Regions from separate parts of the Enterococcus sp. JNUCC 77 genome, predicted to be linked through region 1. Evidence: riboswitches for the same ligand, from Rfam matches in the RefSeq annotation. Region 1 holds a riboswitch; the other holds the start of a gene.
The links. A riboswitch is a leader RNA that binds a small molecule or an ion and turns the genes downstream of it on or off. The one in region 1 is predicted to bind thiamine pyrophosphate.

Region 1 (15,978 bases):
GCACTGACTGGTGAGGTTGTTGGTGAGACAGAGCATGTTGCAATCTTCCCAGCTACTCACTTTTTAACAAACGAGGATCATCTAGAAAAAGCGATTGCCAACATTCAAAAAGAATTAGATGAACGATTGGAAGTTTTGAAAGCAGACAATAAACTACTTGAGGCCCAACGTTTAGAGCAACGGACAAATTATGATATTGAAATGATGCGGGAGATGGGGTATACCTCTGGGATAGAAAATTATTCACGCCATATGGATGGCCGTTCTGAAGGAGAGCCACCGTTTACTTTAATTGACTTTTTTCCAGATGATTTCTTATTAGTAATTGATGAATCTCACGTAACGATGCCACAAGTTCGCGGAATGTATAATGGCGACCGGGCTAGAAAACAAATGTTGGTAGATTATGGATTCCGTTTACCATCTGCATTGGATAATCGTCCACTACGCTTAGAAGAGTTTGAAGAACGAGTGAATCAGATTGTTTATGTTTCTGCCACACCTGGACCTTATGAATATGAACAAACAAATACCGTAATCGAACAAATTATTCGACCAACGGGATTATTAGATCCAGTTATAGAAGTTCGACCGATCATGGGTCAAATCGATGACTTAGTTGGAGAGATTAATGAACGTGCTGAGAAAAATGAGCGGGTCTTTATTACGACTTTAACGAAAAAGATGTCTGAAGATTTAACAGATTACTTTAAAGAATTAGGAATGCGGGTCAAATATCTCCACAGTGATATTAAGACGTTAGAACGAACGGAAATTATCCGAGATTTACGTTTGGGAAAATTTGATGCGTTAATCGGTATTAACCTGTTGAGAGAAGGATTGGATGTGCCGGAAGTTTCATTAGTGGCTATTTTAGATGCTGATAAAGAAGGTTTCTTAAGAAGCGAGCGTTCATTAGTGCAAACGATTGGACGGGCTGCAAGAAATTCATCTGGTAAAGTTGTCATGTATGCTGATAAGATCACTGATTCGATGCAAAAAGCAATGGATGAAACCTCTCGTCGTCGGGAAATTCAAGAAAAATACAATCAAGATCACAATATGGTTCCAAAAACAATTATCAAAGAAGTACGAGAACTGATAAGTATTAGTAAAGTTGCTGAAGATCAAGAAATTTCTTATGACACAACTTCTTTTGACGAATTATCTAAGACAGAGAAAAAAGAATTTATTGCTAAAATGGAAGATGAAATGCGTGAAGCCGCAAAAGCTTTAGACTTTGAAACGGCAGCGACTTTAAGAGATGCAATTCTTGAATTAAAAGCAGCTGAGTAAAAATTGAGCTTTTTTCGGTTGAAAAGATTATGCTTAAAAAAACAATGAATTTATAAGAAACAGGAGTAAACTATGGCAAATGATAAGATTGTAATCCATGGTGCGAGAGCCCATAATTTAAAAAATATTGATGTCACTATCCCACGAGATAAAATGGTGGTAGTGACAGGTCTTTCTGGTTCCGGTAAGAGTTCTTTGGCTTTCGATACTTTGTACGCAGAAGGCCAACGACGATATGTTGAAAGTTTATCTGCTTATGCCCGTCAATTTTTAGGACAAATGGATAAACCTGATGTCGATAGTATTGATGGCTTAAGTCCAGCCATTTCGATTGATCAAAAGACGACTAGTAAAAATCCACGTTCAACAGTTGGTACAGTAACTGAAATAAATGATTATCTACGGCTTTTATTTGCACGCGTGGGGCATCCAATTTGTCCCAATGATCACATTGAAATTACTTCTCAATCAGTTGAACAAATGGTAGATAAAGTTTTAGACTTACCTGATCGAACGAAAATTCAAATCTTAGCTCCAGTGATTAACAAGAAAAAAGGCCAACATAAAAAGGTCTTTGAAATGATTCAACGAGAAGGATATGTTCGAATGCGGGTAGATGGTGAAGTCTATGATGTAACCGATGCTCCTGAATTAGAGAAAAACAAAAAACATGATATTGCGATTGTGATTGACCGAATTGTTATCAAAGAGGGTATTCGTTCACGATTATTTGATTCTTTTGAAGCAGCATTGAGACTAGCAGACGGCTATGCTTTGGTTGATGTTATCGGAGAAGAAGAAATGTTATTTAGTGAACATTATGCCTGTCCATATTGTGGCTTTACTGTTGGTGAATTAGAACCAAGGCTATTCTCTTTTAATGCACCATTTGGCGCGTGTCCAGAATGTGATGGTTTAGGCGTAAAATTGGAAGTTGATTTAGATTTAGTGATTCCTGATACGACTAAAACTTTACGGCAAGGGGCTTTGATTCCGTGGAATCCAATAAGCTCTCAGTATTATCCGCAAATGTTGGAACAAGCAGCAACAAGTTTTGGTATTGATATGGATACACCATTTGAAGATTTACCGGAAGAACATAAAGATATTATATTAAATGGTTCTAAAGGTGAAAACTTCCATTTCCACTATGAAAATGATTTTGGTGGTGTCCGTGATGTAGAAGTTCCTTTTGAAGGGATTATCGCAAATATAGATCGTCGTTATCGCGAAACAAATAGTGACTTCACGAGAGAGCAAATGCGACTTTATATGACTGAATTAACTTGTCAAGCTTGTCGTGGCTACCGTTTAAATCCACAAGCTTTGTCGGTTCAAGTAGACGGAAGAAATATTGGTCAAGTTAGTGAAGGTGCGATTAATCAGACATTAGAATTTTTCGAGGCTGCTAAACTAAGTGACCAAGAAACTGTGATTGCTCAACCCATTCTGAAAGAGATTGGTGACCGCTTAAGTTTCTTAAAAAATGTTGGTTTAGATTATCTAACATTAAGTCGAGCAGCTGGAACTTTATCAGGTGGTGAAGCGCAGCGAATTCGCCTAGCAACTCAAATTGGTTCGAATTTATCAGGCGTTTTATATATTTTAGATGAGCCTTCGATTGGTTTGCATCAACGAGACAATGATCGTCTGATTCAGTCATTACAAAAAATGAGAGATCTAGGAAATACACTAATTGTGGTGGAGCATGATGAAGATACGATGCGGGCAGCCGATTATTTAATTGATGTTGGTCCAGGAGCTGGTGATGAAGGTGGAGAAATCGTGGCAGCGGGAACACCAAAACAAGTAGCTAAAAACTCCAAATCTTTAACTGGGCAATATTTATCTGGAAAGAAATCAATACCAATTCCTAAAGAGCGCCGCGAAGGTAATGGCAAGGAAATCAAGGTGACTGGTGCAGCGGAAAATAACTTAAAAAATATCGACGTAGCCTTTCCTTTAGGCAAATTCGTTGCGGTGACTGGTGTTTCCGGATCTGGGAAATCTACTTTAGTTAACCAAATCTTGAAAAAAGCCTTAGCACAAAAATTAAATCGTAATTCTAACAAACCTGGTAAATTTAAAAAGATTACTGGTTATGATCAAATTGAAAAACTAGTCGATATTGACCAAAGTCCAATTGGACGAACACCAAGAAGTAATCCAGCAACCTACACTAGTGTGTTTGATGATATTCGTGATTTATTTGCTAAAACTAACGAAGCTAAAATTCGTGGTTACAAAAAAGGACGATTTAGTTTTAACGTAAAGGGCGGTCGATGTGAAGCTTGTAAAGGTGATGGCATTATCAAAATCGAAATGCATTTCTTGCCAGATGTTTATGTGCCTTGCGAAGTTTGTCATGGGAAACGTTATAATTCTGAGACCTTAGAAGTCCATTATAAAGGAAAAAATATTGCTGATATTTTAGAGATGACAGTGGAAGATGCGGTTGAATTCTTCAAACATATTCCTAAAATTCATCGTAAACTAAAAACAATTGTCGACGTAGGTTTAGGCTATGTGACGATGGGACAACCGGCAACTACTTTATCTGGTGGTGAAGCTCAGCGGATGAAATTAGCTTCAGAACTCCATAAAAATTCTAATGGGAAAAACTTTTATATCTTGGATGAGCCAACTACTGGTTTACACACTGATGATATTGCTCGTTTGTTGAAGGTTTTAGAACGCTTTGTTGATGCAGGTAATACGGTATTAGTAATTGAACATAATTTAGACGTGATTAAATCAGCTGATTATGTGATTGATTTAGGTCCTGAAGGCGGCGATGGTGGAGGAACTATTTTAGCAACTGGTACACCTGAAGAAATTGCTAAAGTGAAAGAAAGCTACACCGGCTATTACTTAAATCGTGTGTTAGATAAATAATTTTAAAAATGCAAGCGGGAAGAACAGCTCTTCTTTGCTTGCATTTTTCTTTGTGGTATTATTGAAAGGACTAAGTTTAGAGGGGTAATCAAATGAATAAACAACAAAAATTTGTGCCGATTTTATTAGGTAGTGACATTAATGTTTATGGCATGGCACGGTCATTTCATGAAGCTTATGGTATTCATGTTGAAGCATATGCCGGCTTACAATTGGCGCCAACAAAATATAGCAAAATTGTAACGATTCATACAATTTCAGGATTCGCAAAAGATCCAGTTTTTATTGAAGAAATGCGTCGTTTAGCAAAAGAAAAATATAATGATTCCAATACGCGCTATTTGTTAATTGCATGTGGTGATGGTTATGCAGAACTCATTTCTCAACACAAAGATGAATTGTCCCAGTGGTATGTTTGTCCATACATTGAGTTTTCATTATTAGAGCGATTAATGAGTAAAGTTAGTTTCTATGATATTTGCGAGGAATATCATTTGCCTTATCCAAAAACTTTCATTATTACCAAAGATATGTTAGAAGATGGATTACTGACACAAGCGTTGCCATTTGATTTTCCGGTGGCTTTAAAACCAGCAGATAGTGTTGAATGGTTGTCAGTCGATTTTGAAGGACGAAAAAAAGCCTTTATTTTCGATAACCGTGATGAATTTGACGTTATTTTGAAACGAATTTATGAAAATGGTTATACCAGTGAAATGATTGCACAAGATTTTATTCCTGGTGATGACAGCAATATGCGGGTGTTGAATGCTTATGTGGATCAAAATCATAATGTTCGTATGATGTGCTTAGGTCATCCTTTGTTAGAAGATCCTTCTCCTGAAGCTGTCGGGAATTACGTAGCGATTTTACCGGAGTACAATGAAAAAATTTATCAAACGATTAAAAGCTTTCTAGAAAAAATAAATTATACTGGGTTTGCTAATTTTGACATGAAGTATGATTCTCGTGACGGGGAATATAAATTATTTGAAATTAATTTACGTCAGGGACGCAGTAGTTTTTTTGTTGTTTTGAATGGATTTAATCTTGCGCAGTATGTAACGGAAGATCGCATTTTTGAGATCCCTTTCCAACAAACTGACTACGGTATGGCGGAACCAGATAAAGCAGTTCTATGGATGGGTGTACCAAATGATGTGTTTACAAAGTACGCTAAAAACAACGAGGACAAAAAACTTGCTGAAAAATTATTAAAAGATAATCGTTGGGGAACTACTGTCTTTTATAAAGAGGACATGGGGCTACGTCGATGGGTACTGATGAAATATATGTTTTATAAATATAAAGGGCGTTTTGATGAATTCTTTAAAGAGAAAGAAGGATAAACTTGGAAAACTTTTTTAGTATTTTAGGAGGCATGGGAACGATGGCGACTGAAAGTTTCGTTCGCTTAATTAACCATCGGATCACTGCCCGTAAAGACCAAGATTATTTAAACTATGTATTATTTAATCACGCAACAGTACCAGACCGAACGGCTTTCATTCTGGATAACCAAAAAGCTGATCCGCGGATAAACTTATTAGATGATATCCGACAACAAAATTTATTGCAGCCAAATTTTATTGTTTTAACCTGTAATACGGCTCATTATTTTTATGAAGAATTACAAGCTGCAACAGAAATTCCATTACTTCATATGCCGAGAGAAGCTGCGAAAGCGTTACAAATGAAACAGCCAAATGGCGGAAAAGTCGCAATATTAGCAACTGAAGGAACCATGTACGCTGGTGTTTATCAAAAAGAATTGACGGATCTAGGTTTTGAAGTCATGAAACCAGATAAACAGTTACAGGAAAAGGTTAATCATTTGATTTACAAAGATGTAAAAGAAAATGATTATATCAATAGTGCCTTGTATTTAGAAATTTTGTCTGATGTCTTTGATCATTTAGGCTGTCACGAAGTTATTCTAGGCTGTACAGAATTGTCGTTAGTACAAGAAATGACAGCGGATGTCCCTTACTCAGTGACTGATGCCCAAAGTATCTTAGCAGATCGAACAATTGAGCGAGCACTGGCAGACAGATCTTCTCTTTAGGAGATCTGTTTTTTTAATGATCAAAATAGATAGTAATGATACGCCAGGAATGTTATACTTCTAAAGATGAGATGAAAGGATGTGATCGCTATGACGGATAATTTAAAATTAGTCATCATAACAGGAATGAGTGGTGCTGGAAAAACCGTTGCGATACAGAGTTTTGAAGATATGGGTTATTTTTGTGTAGACAATATGCCCCCTAGTTTGATACCAAAATTTTGGGAATTAATTAAAGAGAGTGGCAAAGTTACTAAAATAGCTTTAGTTGTAGATTTAAGATCCAGGGATTTCTTTGAAGAGATTCAAAATATGTTAATTGAAATTGAAAACACTGGCATGATTGATACCAGTACATTATTTTTAGATGCTTCAGATGCTGAATTAGTTTCACGCTATAAAGAAACCCGCAGAACCCATCCACTAGCGATGGAAGGATTAATTACAGAAGGTATTCGTAAAGAGCGGGCAATTTTAGAAGATTTAAAATTGCGGGCAACCATGGTAATTGATACTACAGATTTAACACCACGACAATTGAGAGAAAAAATAAATTTTGAATTTAAAACCAATACTGATTTAGGGTTTCATGTTGAAATGGTTTCTTTTGGCTTTAAGTATGGTTTACCAATTGATGCCGATATTGTAATGGATGTTCGTTTTTTACCAAACCCTCATTATATTCCGGAGTTACGGCCGCAAACAGGGTTAGATAAACCAGTCTATGATTATGTGATGAGCTTTCCGGAAACTGAATCTTTCTATCAGGATTTCTACCGTCTTTTAAAAAACATTATGCCGGGGTATATCAAAGAAGGGAAAAGTTCCTTAACGATTGCCATTGGTTGTACAGGTGGACAACACCGTTCGGTTGCTCTGAGCCAGAGAATTGGTCAAGCTTTAAGGGCGCTAGATTACAAAGTAAATATTACTCACCGTGATAAGGATAAGCGCAAAGAGACGGTGAATCGTTCATGAAATTAAAAACTTATCGGATTCGTAAACCTAAAATTGTTGTAATCGGTGGTGGCACTGGCTTACCGGTTATCTTGAAAAGTTTGAGAAATGAAAGTGCCGAAATATCAGCAGTTGTGACGGTGGCTGATGACGGTGGCAGTTCAGGTGAGTTACGAAATTCAATTGATATGGCCCCTCCAGGTGACTTAAGGAATGTTTTGGCTGCTCTATCTGATATGCCAAAATTGTATAATGATTTATTCCAATATCGATTTAACCAAGATGATAAATTTTTAGCCAATCATACGATTGGAAATTTGTTGATTGCTGCCTTATCAGAAATGCGTGGCAGCACTTATGAAGCTATTCAACTGTTAACTAATATGATGCATGTAGACGGGCACGTCTATCCTTCGTCAGAAGAACCTTTAGTGTTACACGCTGAGTTTACAGATGGAACGACCGCAGTTGGTGAGTCATCAATTGCCAAAGATCGCAAAACAATTCATCGAGTATATGTGACAGATAAAAATAATAAAACAGCAGAAAAAGCCTCTCGTAAAGTTGTTAAGGCTATTTTAGAAGCCGATATGGTTGTTTTGGGCCCAGGCTCTTTATTTACCAGTATTTTGCCCAATTTAGTCATTAAGGAAATTGGCGATGCGGTTAAAGAAACTGCTGCAGAAGTCGTTTATATCTGCAATATTATGACCCAACGAGGTGAAACGGAACATTTTAGTGATGCTGATCATGTGCGCGTTCTGCATGAACATCTAGATGCAAAATTTATCGATACAGTTTTAGTTAATACTGAAAAAGTCCCAGAAAATTATATGGATCCAGAAATTTATGATGAATATTTGGTTCAGGTGGTTCATGATTTCAATGGTTTAAGAGAAGAAGGCTGTCGGGTAGTTTCCACTGATTTCTTAAAATTAAGAAATGGTGGTGTTTTTCATGATGGCGAAAAAGTGGTGGAAGAACTATTTAGAATCGTTTTTGGTGCTAAAATTTAGTGAGGAGGCTAAGAAATGTCATTTGCAGCAGAAGTAAAAAAAGAATTGACGGGCTTAGCCGTTCAAAAAGAGGTTGCACAAGCTGAATTGGCCGCATTAATTCGAATGAATGGTTCGCTAAGTTTAAATAATCATCAATTTGTATTAAACATTCAGACAGAAAATGCTGCGATTGCGCGCCGAATATATACTTTATTAAAGGATCACTACAATGTTAAAAGTGAGCTTTTGGTTCGGCGAAAAATGAAGTTAAAAAAGAATAACGTTTATATTGTTCGCTTAAAACATGGCACACAAAATATTTTGGCTGATCTGAATATTATGGATGGTTATATGTTTCAGGCTCATATCGCTAAGGAAATTATTGATACGAATGAAAAAATTCGCGCTTATTTACGTGGGGCATTTTTGGCTTCTGGATCCGTTAATAATCCGGAAACCAGTCGCTATCATTTGGAGATTTCATCAATTTATGAAGAGCATAATCAAGATATTTGTGATTTATTGAATCGTTTTGACCTTAATGCCCGAACTTTGGCACGAAGAAATGGGTATATTACTTATTTAAAAGGTGCCGAAAAAATTGCTGATTTTTTAACACTGATTGGCGCAACTAATTCTATGTTGAAATTTGAAGATATCCGAATTGTGCGAGATATGAGAAATTCAGTGAATCGTTTAGTTAATTGTGAAACGGCTAATATGAATAAAACCATTGACGCCGCTTCAAAGCAAATTGGCAATATCCAATTTATCGAAAATACGATTGGTTTGCAGGCTTTACCAGAAAAATTACAAGAAATCGCAGAGTTAAGATTGTTACATCCAGAAGTTAGTTTAAAGGAATTAGGTGAGATGATTCCTTCAGGATCAATATCTAAGTCTGGGATCAATCATCGCATTCGAAAAATCAATGAGTTTGCAGAAGAATTAAGAACTAAAATAAGCTAAAAATTCAGCTATACATTTTATTGTATAGCTGAATTTTTTTATAGATTTAAATAGTCGCGTAATTCAGCTTCACTAACTGATTCATCAAAAATCTTGTCTTCAACTAAAATAGTCGGTACAAATTTGATGTTTGCTTGTTCAGCCTCATTACGAATCTCTCTTTGAGTTCCTTCATTTGGTTGTTGCTCTAGTTTTAAAGTGTTCTCAGCAAAAGCTGCAACACCTTCCAAAGAAAGTTCACCCCAAGTATTTTGAGTAGCGTATGCTTGGCTAATTTGCTCTAGAGCAACCGGTGCATTTTTGATATATTCATGCATCACGTTTCCCCGTTGCAAACTTTCTTTGTCTTTATCCAATAATTTAATAATACGTTGGACTTTTCCTTCTTTTACCGCTGCATCTAACAATTCTCTGGATTCATCAAACCATTTTTTACAGTAGGGACAACGTAAATTCATAAATTCTACAATTCTTTTTGGTGCTTGATCAGAACCAATCTTGATTCCATTAAAGTCGTTGACTAGTTCACCTTTGATAACAGAAATATCCATTTATATTCCCTCCTTCCTCCATAGTGTACAGAAAATACCGTCAAAAACCTATAACTTTGTACTAAAAACTTACGAAAAATTTATTTTACCATAATAATTATTTTTTTCTCAAAGGCAGTATGATAGCGTTTAAAACACTACAAGATTCTACTTGCTATGTTATACTTGTAAAGAAATTGAATAGAAAGAGAGGTTCCTTATGCCAAATAGTTTAGTTGAATTATTTACAGCCGATTATTGGACAAGCTTCTTTTCTGAAAACCTTTCTACTTGGAACATCTTTGTAAACCTACTGGACATTCTTGTTGTATGGTTTTTAATATATAAATTGTTCCAATTGGTTCGCGGAACAAAAGCAGATCAATTAATTAAAGGTGTCGCTGTATTTATCGGAATCTGGATCGTAGCAGAATTAATCGGCTTACACACATTGTCTTGGCTGATGAATCATGTGATTACTTACGGTGTAATAGCTGCCATCGTGATTTTCCAACCAGAAGTTCGACGGGGGTTAGAACATCTAGGTCGGACGACACTTTTTAAAACAAGTAAAAAAGAAGCACGCGACGATGAAAGAATGATCATAGCTTTTGATAAAGCAATTCAGTACATGTCAAAAAGAAAAATCGGCGCACTGGTAACTATCCAAAGAAACACTGGTTTAGATGATTATATTGAAACGGGAATAGATCTTGATGCCGATATTTCTGGTGAATTACTAATCAATATTTTTATTCCAAATACACCATTGCATGACGGTGCTGTAATTATTAAGAACGGAAAAATTGCGGCAGCATCAGCTTATTTACCCTTGTCTGATAGTATGCTGATTCCAAAAGAGTTTGGGACCCGACATCGTGCAGCAGTCGGTATTAGTGAAGTAAGTGATGCGGTTACTTTTATCGTTTCTGAAGAAACAGGCGGAGTCAGTATTACCTTAAATAATGATTTATTACATGATTTGTCTCAAGAAGAATATTTAACAATATTAAAACGAGAACTAATTCCAGTAGCTGAAAAAGACAAGAAAACCTTATTGCAATCCTTTATCGATGGTTTTTCGAGAGGAGGTAAATAATGCGGTTGAAATTTAAAAAAGAAAATTTACCTATATTATTAATTTCATTAGCCTTTAGCTTAGTCCTTTTCTTTAATGTGAATAGCTCAAATGTTAATCGCTTTTTTTCTTCAGATGATACATATGAAGAAGTGATTCAAAATGTACCAGTAAATTTGGTTTATGATGACGATCAGTATTTTGTTCATGGTTATACCAGTACTGTAACTGTAAAATTGACTTCTGCTAATCGTATTCAACTGAATAAAGAAGTTGATGCAGACACTAGAGATTTTACAATTGAAGCAGACTTAGAAAGTTATCGTTCGGGAACGCATGAGGTACGTTTAAAGACTAAAAACTTACCAACCGCTGTTACGGCAACGATTGATCCAACAACTATTTCAGCGACAATTGAAAGAAGACAAACCAAAGAGTTTTCAATTATACCTTCTTTAAATGCAAATTCAACGGGAACTGATCTGACTGTTGACCAATTAACGATTGATCCTGGAAAAGTTGAAATTACTAGCGGACGAGATACAATGAAAGAGATTGATCGTGTTGTCGCTTCTGTTGATGGTAGCCAATTAACAAATGATGGAGATAAAGTAGAAGCGCAGGTACAAGCCTTGAATGTAAATGGTGAAGTTTTACCCATTGAATCAAATCCTCAAACGGTTAGCGTCACATATGATATGGCACAAATAACTAAATCAGTTGATTTATATCCGATTGAGGAAGGTACGCGACCAGATGGCATTGATGGTTATAATATTCAATTAACTCGGTCGACGGCCAACATTACTGGTGCTGAATCCTCAGTCGAAAATGTGACTAGAATTGGTGTGCCAATAAACATTGATGGTTTAGATCACGATACAACGAAAATGGTTGATATTCCAACTGATGGCTTTAGTGTTTCACCTAAAAGCGTCAGTGTTCAAATTACGATAAATCGAAATACGGAATCTAGTGATAATACAGAAGAGAACGCGGGGAGCTCTTCCAGTGTTCAAAATGAAGATCCAAATCAGCAGCAGCCAGAATCATCTGATTCAGGCAACCAAACTGGTACCGAAACGAGTCAATCTCAAACGGTCCAATCATCAAATTGAAAAGAGAGGAATTTAGGTTATTATGGGAAAATATTTTGGAACAGATGGGGTACGCGGTATCGCTAATAAGGAGCTAACGCCAGAGTTAGCTTTTAAATTAGGACGTTGCGGTGGGTACGTTTTGAGTCAGCATGAAGAAAGAGAAGGCAGACCGAGAGTTTTAGTTGGTAGAGATACTAGAATTTCTGGTCAATTATTAGAGATGGCTTTAATATCAGGTTTACTATCTGTAGGAATTGAAGTATTTCAATTAGGTGTTATTTCTACTCCAGGTGTGGCTTACTTAACAAGAACACAAAAGGCATCAGCTGGTGTCATGATCTCGGCTTCTCATAATCCTGCCGAAGACAATGGTATTAAATTCTTTGGGGGAGACGGTTTTAAATTAGTCGATGATCAGGAGGCTGAAATTGAAGCACTCCTAGATGCAAAGGAAGATTTATTACCACGCCCTTCTGCAGAAGGCTTGGGAACATTAGATGAATTCCATGAAGGTTTATTAAAATATTCTCAATTTTTGGTCCAAACGGTACCAAATGATTTATCAGGTATCACAGTTTGTATTGATGCTGCAAATGGCGCAACTTCAACTAGTGTTAACCGTTTGTTCGCTGATTTAGAAACTGATTTTTATACTATGGGTACTTCACCAAACGGATTAAATATTAATGATGGTGTTGGCTCAACTCATCCAGAAAAATTAGCTGAATTCGTTTTAGAAAAAGAAGCTGATGTCGGTCTAGCTTTTGATGGAGATGGCGATCGAGTAATTGCAGTGGATGAAAAAGGTCGGGTTATTGATGGCGATCAAATCATGTATATTTGTGCCAAATACTTATCCGAAAGAAAACGCTTGAAAAAAGATACTGTAGTAACAACTGTTATGAGCAATCTTGGTTTCCATAAAGCTATCGAGGCTTTAGGTTTGAAAGATGTGATTACTGATGTTGGCGATCGCTATGTAGTTGAAGAAATGCGTAAAAATGATTACAACCTAGGTGGAGAGCAATCAGGCCATGTCTTATTTCTAGATTACAACACAACAGGTGATGGTATGTTAACAGGGATCCAATTGTTGAATATCATGAAACAGTCTGATAAAAAATTGTCTGAATTGGCTGATGAAGTTACGATTTATCCGCAAAAACTAGTAAATATTCGAGTGAAGGATAAATACGGTGCGATGGACGTTCCAGCAATCAAAACAGTCATCGATGAAACAGAGGCTGAGATGAATGGAGATGGACGTATTTTAGTGCGTCCTTCTGGTACCGAACCTTTATTAAGAATCATGGCAGAAGCGCCAACGACTGAAAAAGTTGAGTATTATGTTGAAAAAATTGCGGCAGTTGTTCGTGCGGAAATAGGCTTAGATTAAAAAATACTAGTTATTTTTATAAGGCTATGTTAGAATTTTTTACAATTGAATAGAAACATTTGGGGTGCCCTAGGCTGAGATAATACCCATTGAACCTGAGACAGTTAGTACTGGTGCAGGGAAATGTCAATGATAGCAAAACCAATCCCAATCATTTTTTGATTGGGATTTTTTTGTAAAACTCTCTTTGTCTTTATCAACTGCAAAGAGAGTTTTTTTCTAAATAATAATAAAAAAAGGAGGAATTTAATTTGAAAGTTACAAAATTTGTCGAATCAGCTTTTCCTTTAACATCAGCACCATTAATTCAATGCATCACCAATGAGGTTACTTGTGAGTCGGTGGCTAACGCATTATTATATGTTGGCGCAAAACCGATTATGGCAGATGATCCACGAGAATTTAAATCGTTTTTAAACGTTAGTGATGGCTTATTGTTAAATCTAGGACATATTTCACCAACTCGTGAGCTAAACATAATATTAGCAGCTGAATATGCTCATGAAATTGATGTACCGATTGTTGTTGATTTGGTAGGGGCGGCTGCTAGTCCATTAAGAATTGAAATCACGAAAAGATTATTAAAAAATCAACCGACAGTTGTTAAAGGAAATATTTCAGAAATGCGTAGTTTGTGTGAATTAGGCTCCGAAGCAAGAGGGGTTGATGTAAATGTAAGCGAACAAACGTTAGAAAGTTTAAAGGAACTGCAAAATGGGATGATAAAATTGACTGATAAATACCCTGAGACAGTTTTCTTTGCTACTGGTGAAAAAGACTTAGTATGCCAAAATGGAACTTGTTTTCTATTGAGTAACGGTGTAGCTGAATTGGACTGTTTTACTGGAACTGGCGATATTGTTGGAGCTTTATGTTGTGCATTATTAGGAGAAGGGCTATCACCAGTAAAAGCAAGTGTAACGGCAATTACTTATTTTAATCTTGCTGGAGAAGTTGCTAAACAAAAGACACAAGGACTTGCAAATTTTCGTCAAGAAACATTGAATCAACTTTCTTTATTATCTGAAGATAGCAAATGGTGGGAAAAAATAAAAGGAGAGGTATTAAATTGATAGATTATTCCATATATTTAGTAACAGATTCATCTGGTTTAACAGAAAAGGATTTTTTTAGAATAATTGAGCAAGCTTGTAAAAGTGGAGTTACTTTGCTGCAGTTAAGAGAAAAAGAATTAAGCACGCGTGACTTTTATCAGCGTGCCCTAAAAGTTAAGCAAATTACTGATCACTACAAAATTCCATTAATCATAAATGATCGCCTAGATATTTGCTTGGCCGTTGATGCGGCGGGTTTACATATTGGCGATGATGAAATGCCCGTAGAAATTTGTCGGCAATTGATTGGAGATAAAATTTTAGGTGTCTCTGTTAAGAGCTTGGAAGCTGCTACTGAAGCTGAGGATGCAGGTGCTGATTATTTTGGTGTTGGAGCAATCTTTCCAACAGAAACAAAGGACACCTCATTGGTTGCAATCAATACTTTAAAAGAGATCACTGGATGCACACAGCTTCCTGTTGTAGCAATCGGAGGGATAAAAGAAAATAATTTAGAAGAATTGTCAGGTTCAAAAATTAATGGTGTAGCCATTGTCAGTGAAATTATGCAAAGTCCAAATATTGAAGCGAAAGTTTTAGCATTGAAAAATAAATTTAAAGATAATAAGGAGCAGGTAAATGGAAAATAGTACCCCTCAAGTAGTAACGATTGCTGGGTCAGATTCAGGTGGCGGTGCCGGTATTCAGGCAGATTTGAAAACCTTTCAAGCAAGAAAGACATTTGGTATGTCCATTATTGTTGCGTTAACAGCACAAAATACTTATGGTGTTCAAGATAGTATGTTGATTCCTAGTGTATTTATCGAAGAACAATTTCAATCTTTGGCTGCTGATTTCAAGATAACCGCAGCGAAAACAGGTATGCTGGGAGATACAGAAAGAGTGTTAACTGTAGTAAAGCAATTAAAAAAAGTAGATTTTGGTCCGTTAATTGTTGATCCTGTGATGATTGCTAAAGGAGGTCATCCATTACTTACAGACGAAGCGGTAGGAACTATCATAGAAAATTTAATTCCGATTGCCACAGTAGTTACCCCAAATTTACCAGAAGCTGAGGTAATGATTGGACAAAAAATTGTGACCAATCGAGAAATAAAACAGGCTGCTAGAAAGATTCAAAAAATCGGTGCTCAAAACGTTATTATTAAAGGCGGTCATAGTCAAAATAGTGAAGCGGCTGATTATATCTTATTAGCTGATGGACAATCGTTTTGGCTAACTAGTCCACGAATTGATACGATCAGAACACACGGTACGGGAGATACATTTTCAGCTTGTGTTGCTGCAGAATTAGCTAAGGGAACTGATTTAATGGAAGCAATAAAAATTGGTAAAGCTTTTATTCATGGCGCAATTGAACAGCAAATACTTGTTGGACATGGTCACGGACCCACTAATCATTGGGCAAAATTAAGTCAAGAAATTCAAATACTAACTGACATTTAAAAAGCAGCCGACATTTTATTTTGTCGGCTGCTTGTAATTTTATTCAACTGTTACTGACTTAGCAAGGTTTCGAGGCTTGTCAACATCAAGTCCTCGTTCTAAGGTTGCGTAATAAGCAATTAATTGTCCAGGAATAACTGATACTAGCGGACGTAATAATGGGTGAACCACT
Region 2 (15,978 bases), 970 kb from region 1:
TTTATTTTTGGTATGAACTTCATACCGCAGTTCAACCAAGCCATCCTCTCGTAATTGAGCCATTTCTTTTAACCAACCATTATTTTGTGCTTCATCAAAATCAATAAAATCGCCGTTATTGAAATATTTTGCCTTTAATTCAGCAGCATCATTCAATAAGTATAAGCGTTTTTGGTAATTGGCTTTCATAACACTTGGCAACATGGTTTGTAGACAAGTAATTTTAAAAGCGAAAGTTGTTTCTTTCATATAGTCAGCTAATTGTAATAATTCTTCAGTTAAGACTGGCGCTAAATCTAACACTCGGGTAATTTCTTTTATGTTATCTGGTAACGGTTGTGGGGCTGGTTGAATCCCAATAACAAATCCTTGGAGTTGTCTAGAACCAAAACCAACTTCTACCCGCATACCTGGTATTACTTTCATTTGAGGCGGAATCAAGTAACTGAAAGGTTGATCCGTCTGCATTGCTGGGACATCGACTATCACATCTGCTAAATTCATTTTTCCGCCTCCATTCTTATGTAGTGTACTAAATAATTACAAATTTTTCGTAAAGTTGTGAAAAACTTTTTTTCATAAAAAAGGGAGCTGGAATATTTTAACAACATCCCAGCTCATTCTTTGATTATTTTTCGTTGTTTACACGGTTTTCAACTTCACGTTGTTCCCGTTCACTTTGTAAGCGGCGTTCTTCTGCTTCTAATTTCATTCGTTCACGTTTAATTTCTGGATGCGGATCATTGATTACTGTGCCAGCATCAATTTCTTCTAATGCCTGGCCGACACTTTTAACAGATTCGAATGATTCAACCGTTGGCTGTGCTCCGGAATCTATTTCATGAGCTCTTTTACTAGCAAGAATCACTAATGAATACTTTGAATTTACTTTATCTAATAAAGTATCGATGGAAGGTTTTAACATCATAAGCTTTAAATCTCCTTTAACATTTTAATATATTTTCCGATTACCCGATCAACTCGGTAATGTTCTGCGACAATAATATCTTTGATTCGGTCAACTGCTAAGGGTACTTGATCATTGACCACAGCATAATCATACAGAGACATCATCTCAATCTCTTCACGAGCAGCTGCCATTCGTTGATCAATTACTTCTGGGCTGTCCGTCCCGCGTCCAACAATACGGGCTTTTAATTCTACTAAATCAGGCGGTGTTAAAAAAATAAATACGCCGTCAGGAACTTTTTCTTTGACTTGTCCGGCTCCTTGGACTTCAATTTCCAAAAAAACATCTTTGCCCTCGTCTAAAGTTTGATTGACATAATTTAGTGGCGTACCGTAGTAATTGCCGACATACTCTGCATATTCCAGCATTTCGCCAGCTTCAATAAGTGCCTCAAATTCTTCTTTCGTACGAAAATGGTAATCAACTCCGTCTACTTCTCCCGGCCGCATTTGGCGCGTCGTCATGGAGACAGAATATTGAAAATCATTGTCGTCTCGTTCAAAAATTGCTTTTCTGACAGTGCCTTTTCCGACACCAGAAGGTCCAGACAAAACAATTAAAAGTCCTCTTTCAGACATAAAAACGCCCTTTCATAGTCTTTTTTAGCTAAGTTGTATTGTGCACTTTTTTTTCAAAGATTTCAAGTGGCATTTTGCTGTAAAGAGCGTCCTTTCGGAAAACTTACTCGACATTTTGAATTTGTTCACGTATTTTTTCTAGAATCGTCTTTAATTGTACCACAATATCTTTGATTTGAATGGGACTCGACTTAGAACCGATGGTATTCACTTCACGATTAATTTCTTGTAATAAAAAGTCTAACTCACGCCCAACAGGGATGTCTTTTTGTGAAAGTTCCGCTAATTTAGTCAAATGAATAGTTAGACGATCCAATTCTTCGTGAATATCTCCTCGTTCCAATAAGATAGCCAATTCAGTCAACAAACGATCTTGATCGACTGTATTTCCAAGATATTCCTGCAATTTGGCTTCGTAACGCTTTTGATAATCTGCTTCGTAAAGGGTGACAAAAGATTTTAATTCTTCTACTAACTCAAAAACCTTTTGCTGATAATCTACTAAGACTGTCAAAATACCAGTACCTTCTTGGCTGCGGCTGGCAATCAGTTGATCAAAAGCTTGCTCTGCAGCTTCAATCACTAAATCTGCTAACGAATCTGAGTCCGTTTTTTGTTCCTCCAGCTTGATATAATCTGGTTGACCCACCAGCTTGATTAAAATATCTTCTGTCGATAAATTAATGGCCCCTATATGTTTCGCACCTGCTTGCATTTTTTCAATCAATTCTGTAATCAGTGACCAATCAATCGCAACTTGTTTGGCACCGCTATTGATTGGTGTTAAATTTAAATATAGTTCCACTCGTCCTCGCTGCACTTTTTCTTTGGCAATTTGCCGCAAAGCCGCTTCGTGAGGATTTAATTCTTTAGGTAGCCGAATTTGTAAATCTAAAAATCGATTGTTAACACTTTTTATTTCTAAAGATAATTCGTAAAAATCATTGCTAACAACTGCTTGGCCGTAGCCAGTCATACTTTTCATCAAGATAGCTCCTTACATTTTAGTTAACTGCTCTTTTAGTGCTTCGAATTCTTCATTGGATAAAGTAACTCCCTTACCCATTTTTTCATGATTTGGTGCCCAATCTCTTAAATCAAACTTCGGTGGTCGCCCATTCCAGCTAATTAAATTTAGCTCTTTACGCCAGCCTTTGGGATTTTCTGATAAAACCACAATTTCTTCTACAATTTCATAGCTAAAATCTGCCATGAGCATTCCTCCTCAAATAAAATTCTATAATTCTTCAATCATCAACGCGATCAATTGATAGCAATCAAAATAATTGGTTCTTTGGGCTCTGCCAAAATGCCAGCGCACCCGATCATTTAATTTTGCGCCAACTTCCAGTTGATTTTTAATCGCTTTTTTAAAGGTATCTATATCATACACTTTAACTGGATCAACTTGTAATCTGGCGGCTAAATATTCTAAAATAACCAGACTGATTTCTTCAATCTCGGTTGCCTCACCAAAAAAATCACTGACTTTTTTTTGCAGTTCATTCAGAGAAACAATTGGCAATTGCTGCTTGGCTTTTTTCAAAAAGTCGCGACTAGCTTTTACAAAGTCTGTTTCTAAAGTAAAACAATAACGTCGGCCTTTAAAATCACCTAAGCTTCGTTTTGCTTCTAAATAGCCTAGTTGCAAATTCTTTTGTGCCGTATTTTTTTGGAAGATTAAAAAATCACCTAAATTCCAATGACTTTTCAAACTGACATCGACAATCTCTTTTGAAAAAACCGGACGTTTGTTAAATCCTGGGCCTTTTACATCGATACTAATAAGCCTTGTAGCACCTAAAGAAACTGCCACATCCTGCGGAAGATTATTACGATAGCCACCATCAATATATTTATTGCCGTCAATTTCCGTTATAGCCATGACTGGAAAAAAACTAGAAGAAGCCAGCATCCACTGAATTTCTTGCTGTGGTTTATCTAACAAATTGACGATTGTTTCTTTAAACTGCGGAAGTTTGGTTGTCACAACATAAACAGGACATTTCAATGGTCCCTTGGCTAAGAATTTTTCCAACAGTTCTTTTAAAGGTGCTGTTGAGATCCCTCGTTGTTCCAATGACGCACTCACCAATTGCTGAATTTGTTTTCTTTGAGTCGCATAATCAATCTCTTCCGCTTTTTCAAAGGCTAACTCTAGGACTTGCTGAGTAGAAATTTGTTGCCATAATTTTTGTGCTGCTGAAAAATCCCCTTGCGCAATCAACGCGCCGTTCAAGGCACCAACTGACGTTCCCACAATAAAATCAAACTTGATTCTTTTTTCCAACAACGCTTGCCAAACACCTATTTGATAGGCTCCTCGGGCACCACCGCCCCCCAAAACTAAAGCCGTTTTATCAAACAGTTCTTTTTGATAGCTCCCATTAACAAAAGTATAATTATAGTTTTGCAGTAAATCTGTCACAACGATCTCTTCTGCTAGTTCCAATGAAATTTTTGAAATAAACTGTCTGCGAGCAGCTTGTTCAATCTGTTGCAACCCCTCACTAAGATTGAGATTGGCTAAAATTAAAATATTTTCAATTTTCCAGCTTTGAGCAGTTTGTTTTACCACTAGCCAAAGATCTTTATTAATAGCAAAGGCCTTCTCTTGTTTCACTGCGACTGAAAAAGCTTCCCGGCCTTTTTGATGAGAAGAAAAAAAAGGTAAAAGTAGTTTTGCTTCAGAAAAGCCAGCCATTATTAATTGCGAACCAAATACCTGCTTCATTTTTCTCCTCCTTTTTTAGTTAATTATAGCAAAAAAAATCAGAAATTTAGTTGGGCTAAATTTCCAATTTTTTTAGAAAGTTTTTTGTTCCATTTCAAATGCTCGCTTCATTTTTTTGGTAGCTTTTTTTATTGGAGTGGTTTTCTTTAAATCCCCTTGAACAATAATTCGAGTGACACCATTCATCTCACCACAAGTAATCAAAGTAATTTGTTTCTTGCCAGGTGTTGTCTCGATGTACTCTACTTGAGTTGGCTGAACTCGTACTTTCAGACTCACCTTATATGTATAAATCTTTTTTAAATCAGTAATATAAACGATATTTCCGGCTTCAACATTTTCCAACGGAGTAAACAATAAATCCTTCCGCGAAGCCCGGTGACTGGCTAACACATAATTGCCTTTTCCCATTTTTTGATCTTCGGCCAGCGTTCCCGCGCCATAAAGCAGCGCTTCATTAGATAAACCTTTGAAGATTGGCAAACTTATTCCAACGTTGGGTACGGCGATACCACCAATTACCGGCAAACGTTTATTACTTAGCTGCGCCCGCAAAACAGCTTCTGTACTAGCAGGTTCAACCGCATCAAAGTCAAAAGACGCATTAGCATTTTCATTTTTTCTTAGTTGGTCTTCATCGAGGTTGGAAATACCATAACGATCCCCGTTTAATTGAATTAAAAAATCTTTGATTTGATTATTAAAAATCAAAGCCAATCCAACAATAAATAATAAAACTAAAAAGCTATTTAATAGCCAATTTCGCTTTTTCTTCTTAGTTTTCGTCATTTTCCCACCTCATTTCGATTTAATCATAACATATTTTTTCAAGTTGTCCTATAGTCTACGACTTAAAATGAAAGCGATGTTTTATGAAAATATCATCGTTATCTTTTCAAAACAAGTAAGAATTTCACTAATTAATTCACACGGATTCAGCTCTTTTTTCTCTAATTTAAATATATTTGTAATGTAATTTTAAAATAAAAGTTACAAGCTTTTTTTTGATGCATGAGGTAAAATAAAATTAACGAAAGAAAAAGGAAGCGTGAAGAGTGTGGCTGAAATGTTATTTGTATATATTGATACAACCAGTAATGCTGTTTTTTCTAAAGGGCTCTCACCACAAGATTTTGTTGAAGGGATCGTCCACCAGCCGGAACATCTATTACTGTTAAATCCTGCAGCAAGCGCCGGCGAATTTGATTCTCACACCGGGTTAAAAATTATTAACGGTACTAATGCTGTCAGCAATTTTTTTAGTATCCGTCAATTGAATAGTCCCAGTGCAGCAAAATGGATTGATTTCACTGATCCAGCATTGCTAAAAGAATTATCTCCTTTAGAGATTTCTGAGTTGTTGTATTTTGGTCATATGAAGACCCACTTACATTCACCTTTTTTTTACAAACTTCAAAATAACTTTGTCTATTTTAATTTTGGTAACGATACAATGCGGGTTTATTATCGCTATTTAGATGAGTTCTATCGGATTTTGGCCAACAAGCTTAGTAAGATCGTTTTAGAAAAAAACAATTTTCGTAGAACACTTTTTGCTCGTGGTCCACAAGTTGCAAAATTGGATGGCGAAATTTTAAAACAACTTTATCCTTTCTTTCAAGAAGGAGCAATTTTTAATATTCCGCAAGAGCCAGTTGAAAACCAACAATTCCACATTCCGATTTACTTATCAGATGAAAAAGGCTGGCGCCGTAGTCAAATCAACTTACGGAAAGAACAAAAAGTAGCTGAATTAACTTATGATTTAAATAAAAAAATCTGGCATTTAGAGGTTGAAGATGATGATTTAGCCTTTTCATTCCACTAAAAACAATCTGGAAAAATATTTCTGGATTGTTTTTTTGCAGCAAAAAAACGCCATCTGATGGCGTTTTTCCAATTAATTAGTAGTTTTTTCTAATTTAGCTGCAGACTTTGGTAAAAATAATTGTGGTGTTTTTTTGGCAATGATGACAATGACGATGCTAGTAACCGTTCCTGTGGCAATAAAATTGATCCCGTTAGTGACGAAAGAAAATAGTACTGGTCCCATACCCCAAACAGCATAGCTGCCCCAAAAGACAACACCGGCAATAAAATGCCAAAAGAAACGGGCAAAACTTCCAGCAAAACTTCCTAAAATGACACTTCTTGTTACGCCACGACTATCTTCAGCAATTAAAGACTGTTTTAAAGAGTCTGAAAAAAGTCCCGCAAAGCCTGCAAAAGTAAAGGCAATCGGATATTCAATCAAGACTTGCGGTACGCTTAAGAAAAAAACATTCCCCATTGGAAAATGTAAAATCCCCCAAATGAATGCTGCGATTAAGCCAGCCTTCAAGCCTCTTCGTAAAGCGAAAATAGTTAATGGAATCATTCCTAACGAAACCGTTAAGCTACTACCAATGTTGGTTGGTACCATCGACAATAATAGTGATAATGCGGCAAAAATTGTAGCTTCCATCATAATTCTAGTTCTTTCATGCATAAAAAAACTCCTCCTTTTTTGAACATACAGCTCACAAAGGAGAAGCAACAGCTATTACTTCTTCACAATTCCTACGTTCGAATTACCGAAACAGGTTCTAGGGTTTAGAGTAGACTCAATCTCAGCCCGAAGGCTCCCCTTTGCGAAAGTATTATTCTATTTTGACAAATTCATTGTAACATAAGTTGAAAATTTCACCAATATTTTTACAATTAACGGGAAAAAGTTTTTTGATCATCACTGTCTAAACGAGTTGTCACTTTTTTTACATCTGCTAAATTCAACATTAATAATTGCTGATCAGTAGTTTTTAACATAAAAGTTTCTCCTCTAACATGGCTTGGCAGCCAGCCAGAAACAGTTCTAAATTTTTTATTCTTTTTAGGTGCTTCAATTTGTAAAATCACATAGCTTTTCTGCAGAGACGCTAACTGTAACTGACGAAAAATCGTCGAAGTTGCTTCAGCTGCCTGCTTCTTTTCCGCAGTGTCATTGACAAAATCTGAAATAAAACGCAACGGAGTGGCAGAAAGTTTTTTGAAAAAATTTTCTTTTTCGGATTTTTTCATCTAGTTAACCTCCTCTAAAAAGTTACGATTATTTTAACATGGATACTTATTTTTTTTCAAGATTTCTAAGCCTGATTAAAAAAACTTAACCAAGGCTTTAAACCTGCCGTAATCAATCCGTATGTCTCCTCAAAATCACCAGTGTACCATGGGTCTGGAATGCTTTGGCCTTGTTTTTCTGGCAAAATATCTAAATATAATAAAATTTCAGCTTTACTATCAGCTGGCGCCATTTCCTTTAAATCAGATAAATTTTCGTTATCCATTGCAATAATATAATCAAAGCGATCAAAATCAGTTAGTTTTATCTGACGAGCCACAATCCCTTTAGTTGAAATATTGTGTTGTTTTAATATTTTTTGTGTCCCACGATGCGGGGGATTTCCTACTTCCCAAGAACTGGTGGCAGCAGAATCAACTAAAAAATCAGCTTGCTGTCTTTCTTTCACAAAAGCATCACGAAAAATCGCTTCGGCCATTGGTGAACGACAAATATTTCCCATACAAACAAATAATATCTCTTGCATATCTTTCCTCCATTTTTTTATTTCGTGCTATCATGAAAGCAATTCAATCAAAGCGAGGTCCTTTTCATGAGTCAAATTTTTATTTCTGCAGAAATCCCAGTCGCCGGCTATCAAGTCCTCGATCAAGCCAAAGTTGACTATCGAGTTTTTCAAGGTGACGGTTTAATTTCAAAAAAAGAATTACTAGAAAATGTAGCTGATATTCAAGTTTTGATTACGCCACTTTCAACTACTGTTGATCAAGAAGTGATTGACGCGGCACCCCATCTAAAACTAATTGCTAACTACGGGGCTGGATTTAATAATATTGACAGTGCTTATTCTGCCACAAAAAATATTTACGTCACCAATACACCGCTAGTTTCTACTAACGCCACTTCTGAGTTAGCTGCTGGTTTAATTATCGCTTTATCCCGTAGAATTGTCGAAGGTGATGACTTGATGCGGCACGAAGGTTTTTCTGGTTGGGCACCTTTATTTTTCCGCGGTCATGAATTAGCTGGGAAAACTTTAGGCATCATTGGTATGGGACAAATTGGACAAGCTTTAGCTGAAAAAATGCTGGCTTTTGGCATGAACATTATTTATACCCAACGCCATCCATTAACTGATGCGCTTGAACAAAAATTACACGCCCGTTACGTCAGTCAATCTGAAGTGATTGAACAAGCAGATATTATTTCAATCCACGCACCGTTGACTGATCAAACACAACATTTATTCAACCAAGCTACTTTTGCGAAAATGAAAAATTCTGCCTTTTTGATTAACGCAGCCCGCGGGCCCATCGTTGATGAAGTAGCCTTAGTGGAGGCACTTAAACAAAATGAAATCGCCGGTGCTGCCTTAGACGTTTTTGAATTTGAACCAAAAGTTACCGAAGCTTTAAAGGATTTTAAAAATGTCATTTTGACTCCTCACATCGGCAATGCCAGCTTTGAAGCCCGTGATGCCATGGCAGAAATTGTGGTTCAAAATGCCCTAGGTGCTTTAAATAATCAACCCATTAAATATGTCGTCAATGACGTAAAATAATTGCCAAAAAAGTGATTAGGACTATCTTAATCACTTTTTTCTGTCTCTGATTGATACAATCGATAAGCAAAAAATTCAATATCTTTGGCGAAACGAAAAAGCTGGGCGGCAATTTCCATCGGTGTCGCCTGAACCTTTTTCAATAACCAATCAACTAAGATGCCCCCACAACCGTATGCTAGAAAACGCGAATAAAAATCTTTATCAGCTGCACTCAATTGGGCTTCATGATCGACGTCTTCAAACAAACGGACAAATAATCCTTGAGTCAAAGCGGTAAATTCTCGAACCAATACCTCAGAATCACTAGTAACAGTTTTAAAATAAAAAGTTTGATACTTTTCCATTGTTCGCAACATCTTTAAAACGGCCTCTTCCCAGTTGTCTAAAGATAAATCATCCGCTTGTAAATAATTTAACCCTGTCACAAAATAGCTATAATGCAATAAATCCTCTTTATCTTTGAAATGATAATAAAAGGTTTGTCGATTTAATCCCGTCGCTTGTGTAATATCTGAAATCGAAATTTTTGCAAAATCTTTTTTTTCGATCAGTGTAAGTAATGCTTGTGCTAATTTATCTTTGGTCTTTTTTCCTTCAATCATCCATTCACCTGCTTAGTTGGGATAAGGATAGTTAAAATGCTGATAGGCAAGTTCAGTCGCTACTCGACCACGAGGAGTCCGTTTGATAAAACCCTTTTGAATTAAGAAAGGCTCGTACATATCTTCTACCGTTTCTCGTTCTTCACCAATATTTACAGCAATCGTACTTAATCCCACTGGACCACCATGATAAAGTTCAATCATCGTTTTCAATAATTTTTGATCAACTAAATTTAAACCAGCTTTATCCACTTGTAGTAATTGCAACGCCTGATCAGCAATTTCTTGATCAATAACACTATCTGACTGAACCTCTGCGTAATCCCGAATTCTTTTCAACAAACGATTGGCAATTCGGGGAGTTCCCCGTGAGCGACGGGCAATTTCCACCGCACCGGTATCAACAATTTCCGTTTGAAAAATATCAGCTGAACGTAAAACGATTTCCCGCAAATCACTTTCCTGATAATATTCCATGTGACTGATAATCCCAAAACGATCTCGTAAGGGTGCAGATAACATACCTGCTCGCGTCGTAGCCCCTACTAATGTGAATGGCGGTAAAGGAAAATGCACTGGATGTGCCGTCGGACCTTGCCCTACCATGATGTCTACATAATAATCTTCCATAGCTGAATATAATGTTTCTTCTGCAATGCGAGGTAGCCGATGAATTTCATCAATAAATAAAACATCTCCAGGTTCCAATTCATTTAAAACCGCTACTAAATCCCCTGGACGCTCAATCGCAGGTCCACTAGTTGAACGGATTTGTACGCCCATCTCATTGGCAATCACCATCGCCATAGTCGTTTTACCTAAACCAGGAGGTCCATATAATAAAACATGATCTAATGCTTCTTCACGATTTTTAGCTGCTTCAATATAAATACTTAATTCTTGTTTGACTTTATCTTGGCCGATATATTGCGCCAAATACTGCGGACGCAAAGATTTTTCCAGACTTTTATCACCAGTTTCTAGCTCTGGGGAAACGATCCGTTCTTCTTCCACTACTGATCCTCCTGACAATTATTTTTTCATCATTAATTTCAATGCTTGTCGCAAGTACTCGTCTGTGCCAGAAAGTTCTTCTTTCTCTAAGACTTTTTGGACTTTGCCGATTTCTTTGGCAGAATAACCTAAAGCGGCCAGAGCTTCCATCGCTTCTTCCAAATCATTGCCAGTCATTTTCATAAACAGTTGGCTATCATTTAATAATTCAGCTAATTTGCCTTTTAAATCTAACACAATTTGATTGGCAGTTTTTTTACCGACGCCGGGGAATTTAGTTAAATAAGTAATATCCCCTGCTTCGACAGCGCCAATTAATCCTTGCTGATCATCATTTGCTAAAATAGCTAGCGCACTTTTCGGTCCAATGCCAGAAACGGAAACTAACCGTAAAAATAATTGTTTTTCTGCTAAATCTTCAAATCCATATAATAATTGCGCATCTTCCCGCACAATTTGTTGTAAATAAATCGTCACCACTTGTTCTAGCTTACCGGTATAGCGATAAGGATTGGCTAAATAAATGAGATAGCCTAAACCATTGACCTCTATTACAACATAGCTTGGTGTAATTGCAGTTAATTTTCCCGTAATATATTCGTACATGACTATTCCTTTCTGCACATATGTTCTCATTATTCTAGCACAAAAAATCATGAAAAGAAAAAAGCTGTGACCGCAGCCACAGCTTTCATTATTTGACGATATCTTTATATTCTCCGTAACCGGCTTTTTCCATTTCCTCCAATGGAATGAAACGTAAGGCTGCGGAATTAATGCAGTAACGTAATCCGCCTTGATCTTGGGGACCATCATTGAAGACATGCCCTAAATGCGAATCAGCATCTTTACTGCGGACTTCTACTCGGTGCATACCATGAGAGAAATCAGCTTTTTCTTTGACACCGCGTTTTTCAATTGGTTTTGAAAAGGCTGGCCAGCCACAACCAGCATCATATTTATCACTGGAAGAAAACAAGGCCTCACCACTAACGACATCTACGTAAATGCCTTTTTGATAAAAATCATCGTATTTACCAGTAAATGGTTGTTCAGTCGCACTTTCTTGAGTCACTGCGTATTCGATATCTGACAAATTTTTCTTTAATTCATCTTTATTCATTGCAATCCCTCCTTAGTGACACCAATCATAATCCTTTTTTAAAAAAAATCGAGTTATTTGCTTAGACCTCAAAATTTTTTAACATTTGATTTACTTCACCGACCGGAAAACCGACAATCGCATAATAATCGCCAGTAATTTTTTCAACGAACACGCCAGCTTCATGTTGAATGCCATAGCCCCCAGCTTTATCAATATAGTCATCCGTGTCTAAATAACGATATATTTCTCCATCCGTTAAAGGGAAAAACTTCACCTCGGCTTGCGTTAATTTTTCAGCCATTTGTTCACCTTGACGTAAAATTACTGAAGTATAAACTAAATGACTGCGATTACTTAACATTTTCAACATTTTATAAGTATCAATTCGATCTTTCGGCTTACCCAAAATAATGTCGTCCGCCACCACAACTGTATCACAAGCAATTACTAAATCTTCGGGATGCTCAGCAGCAATTGCGGCTGCTTTTTCTTGCGCCATCTTCATGACATATTCTTTTGGTCCGTATAAATCTTTAACGTCTTCATCGATATCCGCTGGTTGAACTGAAAAATCCGAAACTAGCCAACGTAATAATTCTTGGCGACGTGGAGACTGTGAAGCTAAAATAATCATAAGTTTTCCATCCTTTTTAATGGGGATCTTGAATTCGTTTAAACATATGCTCCATATCTGTATTACTAAAATGAATCAACACTGGACGACCGTGGGGACAATTAAAAGGATTTTCACATTCTGCTAAATCTCTTAATAGAACTCGCGCTTGTTCTGGATTTAGATGGTGATTGGCTTTAATTGAACGTTTACAGCTCATCATAATCGCTGTTGCTTCACGGAATTTTTTTACACTGACACTACCAGTAATCAGCAACATATCGATCATCTCACGAATAATACTTTCTTCTTGTCCGGCAGGATACCAAGTGGGATGTGCTCGCACAATAAAACTATTAGCGCCAAATTCTTCCAAATAAATTCCAACATCTTGTAATAATTCCAACTGTTCCTTTAATTTAATTGCATCACTGTTAGGATAATCTAAAACAAACGGAACCAATAATTCTTGTAAATCATTGCTGACATCACCTATTTCTTCACGGAAGTATTCATACTTGATTCGTTCTTGTGCTGCATGCTGATCGACAATGTATAACCCATCCCGACTTTGTGCAAATAAATAGGTACCATGCATCTGACCAAAATACTCTAACATCGGAAAACGTTCAGTTGGTACTTCTTTATCTAATTTTGTCATTGCTTGTTCGACTAATTTTTCACCAGCCGCTGTACTTAAATCAAATTCAGGATGCTCAAAATTTTCTTCCACTTCAATCTCAGCTTCAGAAAAATCAGTTGACTCATTTACTGGTACCGGTTCATCTGTTGTTTCAAAGACTGGCGTTTTTTCTGGTGCAATTGTCGTTGTTTCTTCAACAGTGACTTTCGGTTGTTCCTGCTCCACATAAAAAATGCCGGTAGTCGGATCAAAACTAAGATCGCTTTTCTTTTTTTCACTCGGTTTTTCCAGCGGCAAGTTTATTTGTTCCGTTTGAATTTGTTCGACTTTTCGTTTAAAGGTCGCATTTTCTGCCACATCAGGGATTAAATTAATCTCTCGTAAAGCTTCCGCGATGCTTTGAATGATCAGTGCTGTTAGTTCTGTTTCTTTTGACAAACGAACTTCTTGTTTTGTTGGGTGCACATTGACATCCACTAACAGCGGATCCATCTCAATTTCAATCACGGCAATCGGAAAACGGCCCACCATTAATTTAGATTGATAACCACTGACAATCGCTTTATTTAATAGGAAATTTTTAATGTAGCGACCATTAATCATGACCGACAAATAATTGCGGCTTGCTCGCGTGACTTCTGGTAAAGAAATATAACCATTCAGTTTAAAATCCAAATCTTCAGCTTTAATCGGGATCATTTTTTTTGCAGTTGCTACTCCATAAATACCGGCAATTGTCTGTTTCAAATCTCCTTGACCACTTGTCGTCAACATTTTATGACCATCATGAACTAAACGAAAGGCAATTTGCGGATGACTCAGTGCCATCCGGTTCACAATATCACCAATATTTGATAATTCTGTTTGTAAGCTTTTGACGTATTTCAAACGGGCTGGTGTATTGTAAAACAAATTTTCCACAGTAATTTTGGTACCCGTTCGCGTAGCAGTTGGACGTTCTTCTTCAATTTTACCGCCTCGTAAAAAGATATACGAGCCCACTGTTTCATCTGCCGTTGCTGTTTCTAAGGTTAATTCAGAAACAGAAGCAATCGAAGGTAAGGCTTCTCCGCGAAAACCTAATGATCGAATTCGAAACAAATCATCACGACTATGAATTTTACTGGTGGCATGACGTTTAAAGGCATTTTTTACATCCTCTTGCGGAATACCTTCACCATTATCGGTAATTTGAATTTTTTTCAATCCGGCTTCTTCCAACAACAAATCAATTTGTGTAGCTCCAGCATCAATCGCATTTTCAATTAATTCTTTTACTACTGAGGCTGGGCGTTCCACCACTTCCCCGGCGGCGATTTGATTGGCTAGTTGTTCTGAGAGTTCTTGAATTTTTGCCATGAAAACCCTCCTATTTTTTAAATCCGTTTTTGCAACTCAATTAATAAAGTAAAGGCATCGATAGGGGTCATATTTAATAGATCTGCTTTTTTCAATGCATCCACTACACTAAGTTCAGCCGTCGAAACTTCGCTAAATAAAGATAATTGCTCATTTTCGGGTGTTTCTTCAATTTTTTCTACCGGACTATCAGCTTCTAGCATAGTTAAAATAGTGGTTGCCCGTGACAATAGTTCTGTTGGCATTCCAGCAATTTTTGCTACGTGAATCCCATAACTCTTATCAGCGGGACCATCCATCATTTTATGCAGGAAGACCACCTCGCCATTTTGTTCTACTGCACCTACATGAATATTTTTTAAATGAGGCAAGGCTTCTTCTAAAACAGTTAATTCATGATAATGGGTTGAAAATAAAGTTTTTGCCTGTACATTTTTATGGATGTACTCGATGATTGCTTGCGCCAATGCCATCCCATCATAAGTAGCTGTTCCACGACCTAATTCATCAAATAAAATCAAGCTGTTGGGTGTCGCATGGCGTAATGCTTGATTGGCTTCCATCATTTCCACCATAAAGGTTGATTGACCGGCAATTAAATCATCACTGGCACCGATCCGAGTAAATATTTGATCAAAAATCGGCAGTTCAGCTTTTTCCGCTGGAACAAAACAACCCATTTGGGCCATAATAACCGTCAACGCCAATTGTCGCATATACGTACTTTTCCCAGACATATTTGGACCAGTGATTAATAAAATCATTTCGTCTTTATTCATTTTAACGCTGTTAGGAATATACTCTTGATGTCCTAAGACTTTCTCAACGACGGGATGACGACCTTCAATAATTTGCAACTCGTGACTGGCAGCTTTCATTTCTGGTTGAACATATTGATAACGTTCACTGACAGTCGCAAAGCTTTGTAATACATCGGTGGCACTGATACTTTTTGCTAATTTTTGTAATTGGGTAATTTCTTTTTTTACTTCTTCTCGGACACCTAAAAATAGATTGTATTCTAAAGTCACCGATTTTTCTTCGGCTTCTAAAATCAAAGTTTCCAGACGTTTTAGTTCTGGTGTGATAAACCGTTCTGCATTGGCCAGGGTTTGTTTACGCTCATAGCGACCTTCTGCTAAATTAGCAAGATTAGATTTTGTAATCTCAATATAGTAACCAAAAATACGATTATAACCAACTTTTAGATTCTTAATGCCAGTTTCTGCCCGCTCTTTGGCTTCTAATTCTGCCAGCCAAGTTTTGCCATTTTTCATCGCTTCACGATATTCATCTAGCTGCTGATTAAAACCATCTTTAATCACATTTCCTTCTGTGATTTGCAGTGGTGCATCTTCATTAATGGCATGATTGATTAAATCCACTAGTTCTTCCATCGGATTCATATCAACCAATAAGTCATTCCATTCTCCTTGGTTAATCCCTGTTAATAATCCACGAATTTGCGGAACTTGGGCTAAAGAAGTTTTTAGCTGTAATAAATCGCGGCCATTAACACTACCAAAAGCTACTCGACCTGCAAGTCGTTCTAAATCATAAACTTTAGTCAAGGCTTCTAATAAATCCATCCGTTCAAAATATGCATTCAATAAAGAAGCCACCATTTTTTGGCGAGCATCAATCTGACGTTTTTGAATCAAAGGACGGTCAATCCATTGTTTTAATAATCGTCCTCCCATAGCCGTTTTGGTTTCATCCAATAACCATAAAAGAGTGC

Region 2: it holds a riboswitch for thiamine pyrophosphate, as region 1 does, so the genes downstream of both, thiT (energy-coupled thiamine transporter ThiT) here and thiM (hydroxyethylthiazole kinase) in region 1, are expected to answer to the same signal.

The regions. Positions count from the first base shown of each region.
Region 1 covers NZ_JBTHIG010000001.1:1,159,134-1,175,111, forward strand. Annotated here, with positions in the region: gene uvrB (excinuclease ABC subunit UvrB) at 1-1,296, shown strand, start outside; gene uvrA (excinuclease ABC subunit UvrA) at 1,369-4,191, shown strand; gene ACVWNY_RS05830 (carboxylate--amine ligase) at 4,284-5,540, shown strand; gene ACVWNY_RS05835 (amino acid racemase) at 5,543-6,256, shown strand; gene rapZ (RNase adapter RapZ) at 6,347-7,234, shown strand; gene ACVWNY_RS05845 (gluconeogenesis factor YvcK family protein) at 7,231-8,229, shown strand; gene whiA (DNA-binding protein WhiA) at 8,245-9,180, shown strand; gene ACVWNY_RS05855 (thioredoxin domain-containing protein) at 9,219-9,731, opposite strand; gene cdaA (diadenylate cyclase CdaA) at 9,931-10,809, shown strand; gene ACVWNY_RS05865 (CdaR family protein) at 10,809-11,906, shown strand; gene glmM (phosphoglucosamine mutase) at 11,929-13,284, shown strand; TPP riboswitch at 13,335-13,423, shown strand; gene thiM (hydroxyethylthiazole kinase) at 13,536-14,357, shown strand; gene thiE (thiamine phosphate synthase) at 14,321-14,989, shown strand; gene thiD (bifunctional hydroxymethylpyrimidine kinase/phosphomethylpyrimidine kinase) at 14,979-15,806, shown strand; gene glmS (glutamine--fructose-6-phosphate transaminase (isomerizing)) at 15,846-15,978, opposite strand, start outside.
Region 2 covers NZ_JBTHIG010000001.1:193,685-209,662, reverse strand. Annotated here, with positions in the region: gene priA (primosomal protein N') at 1-504, opposite strand, end outside; gene rpoZ (DNA-directed RNA polymerase subunit omega) at 629-928, opposite strand; gene gmk (guanylate kinase) at 934-1,548, opposite strand; gene ACVWNY_RS01040 (YicC/YloC family endoribonuclease) at 1,652-2,533, opposite strand; gene ACVWNY_RS01035 (YdbC family protein) at 2,546-2,761, opposite strand; gene ACVWNY_RS01030 (patatin-like phospholipase family protein) at 2,786-4,282, opposite strand; gene ACVWNY_RS01025 (class A sortase) at 4,355-5,071, opposite strand; gene ACVWNY_RS01020 (hypothetical protein) at 5,340-6,110, shown strand; gene thiT (energy-coupled thiamine transporter ThiT) at 6,183-6,770, opposite strand; TPP riboswitch at 6,822-6,920, opposite strand; gene ACVWNY_RS01010 (SAM domain-containing protein) at 6,983-7,339, opposite strand; gene ACVWNY_RS01005 (low molecular weight protein-tyrosine-phosphatase) at 7,405-7,866, opposite strand; gene ACVWNY_RS01000 (2-hydroxyacid dehydrogenase family protein) at 7,933-8,901, shown strand; gene ACVWNY_RS00995 (TetR/AcrR family transcriptional regulator) at 8,928-9,506, opposite strand; gene ruvB (Holliday junction branch migration DNA helicase RuvB) at 9,519-10,520, opposite strand; gene ruvA (Holliday junction branch migration protein RuvA) at 10,539-11,126, opposite strand; gene msrB (peptide-methionine (R)-S-oxide reductase MsrB) at 11,215-11,643, opposite strand; gene ACVWNY_RS00975 (Maf family protein) at 11,705-12,259, opposite strand; gene mutL (DNA mismatch repair endonuclease MutL) at 12,276-14,240, opposite strand; gene mutS (DNA mismatch repair protein MutS) at 14,258-15,978, opposite strand, start outside.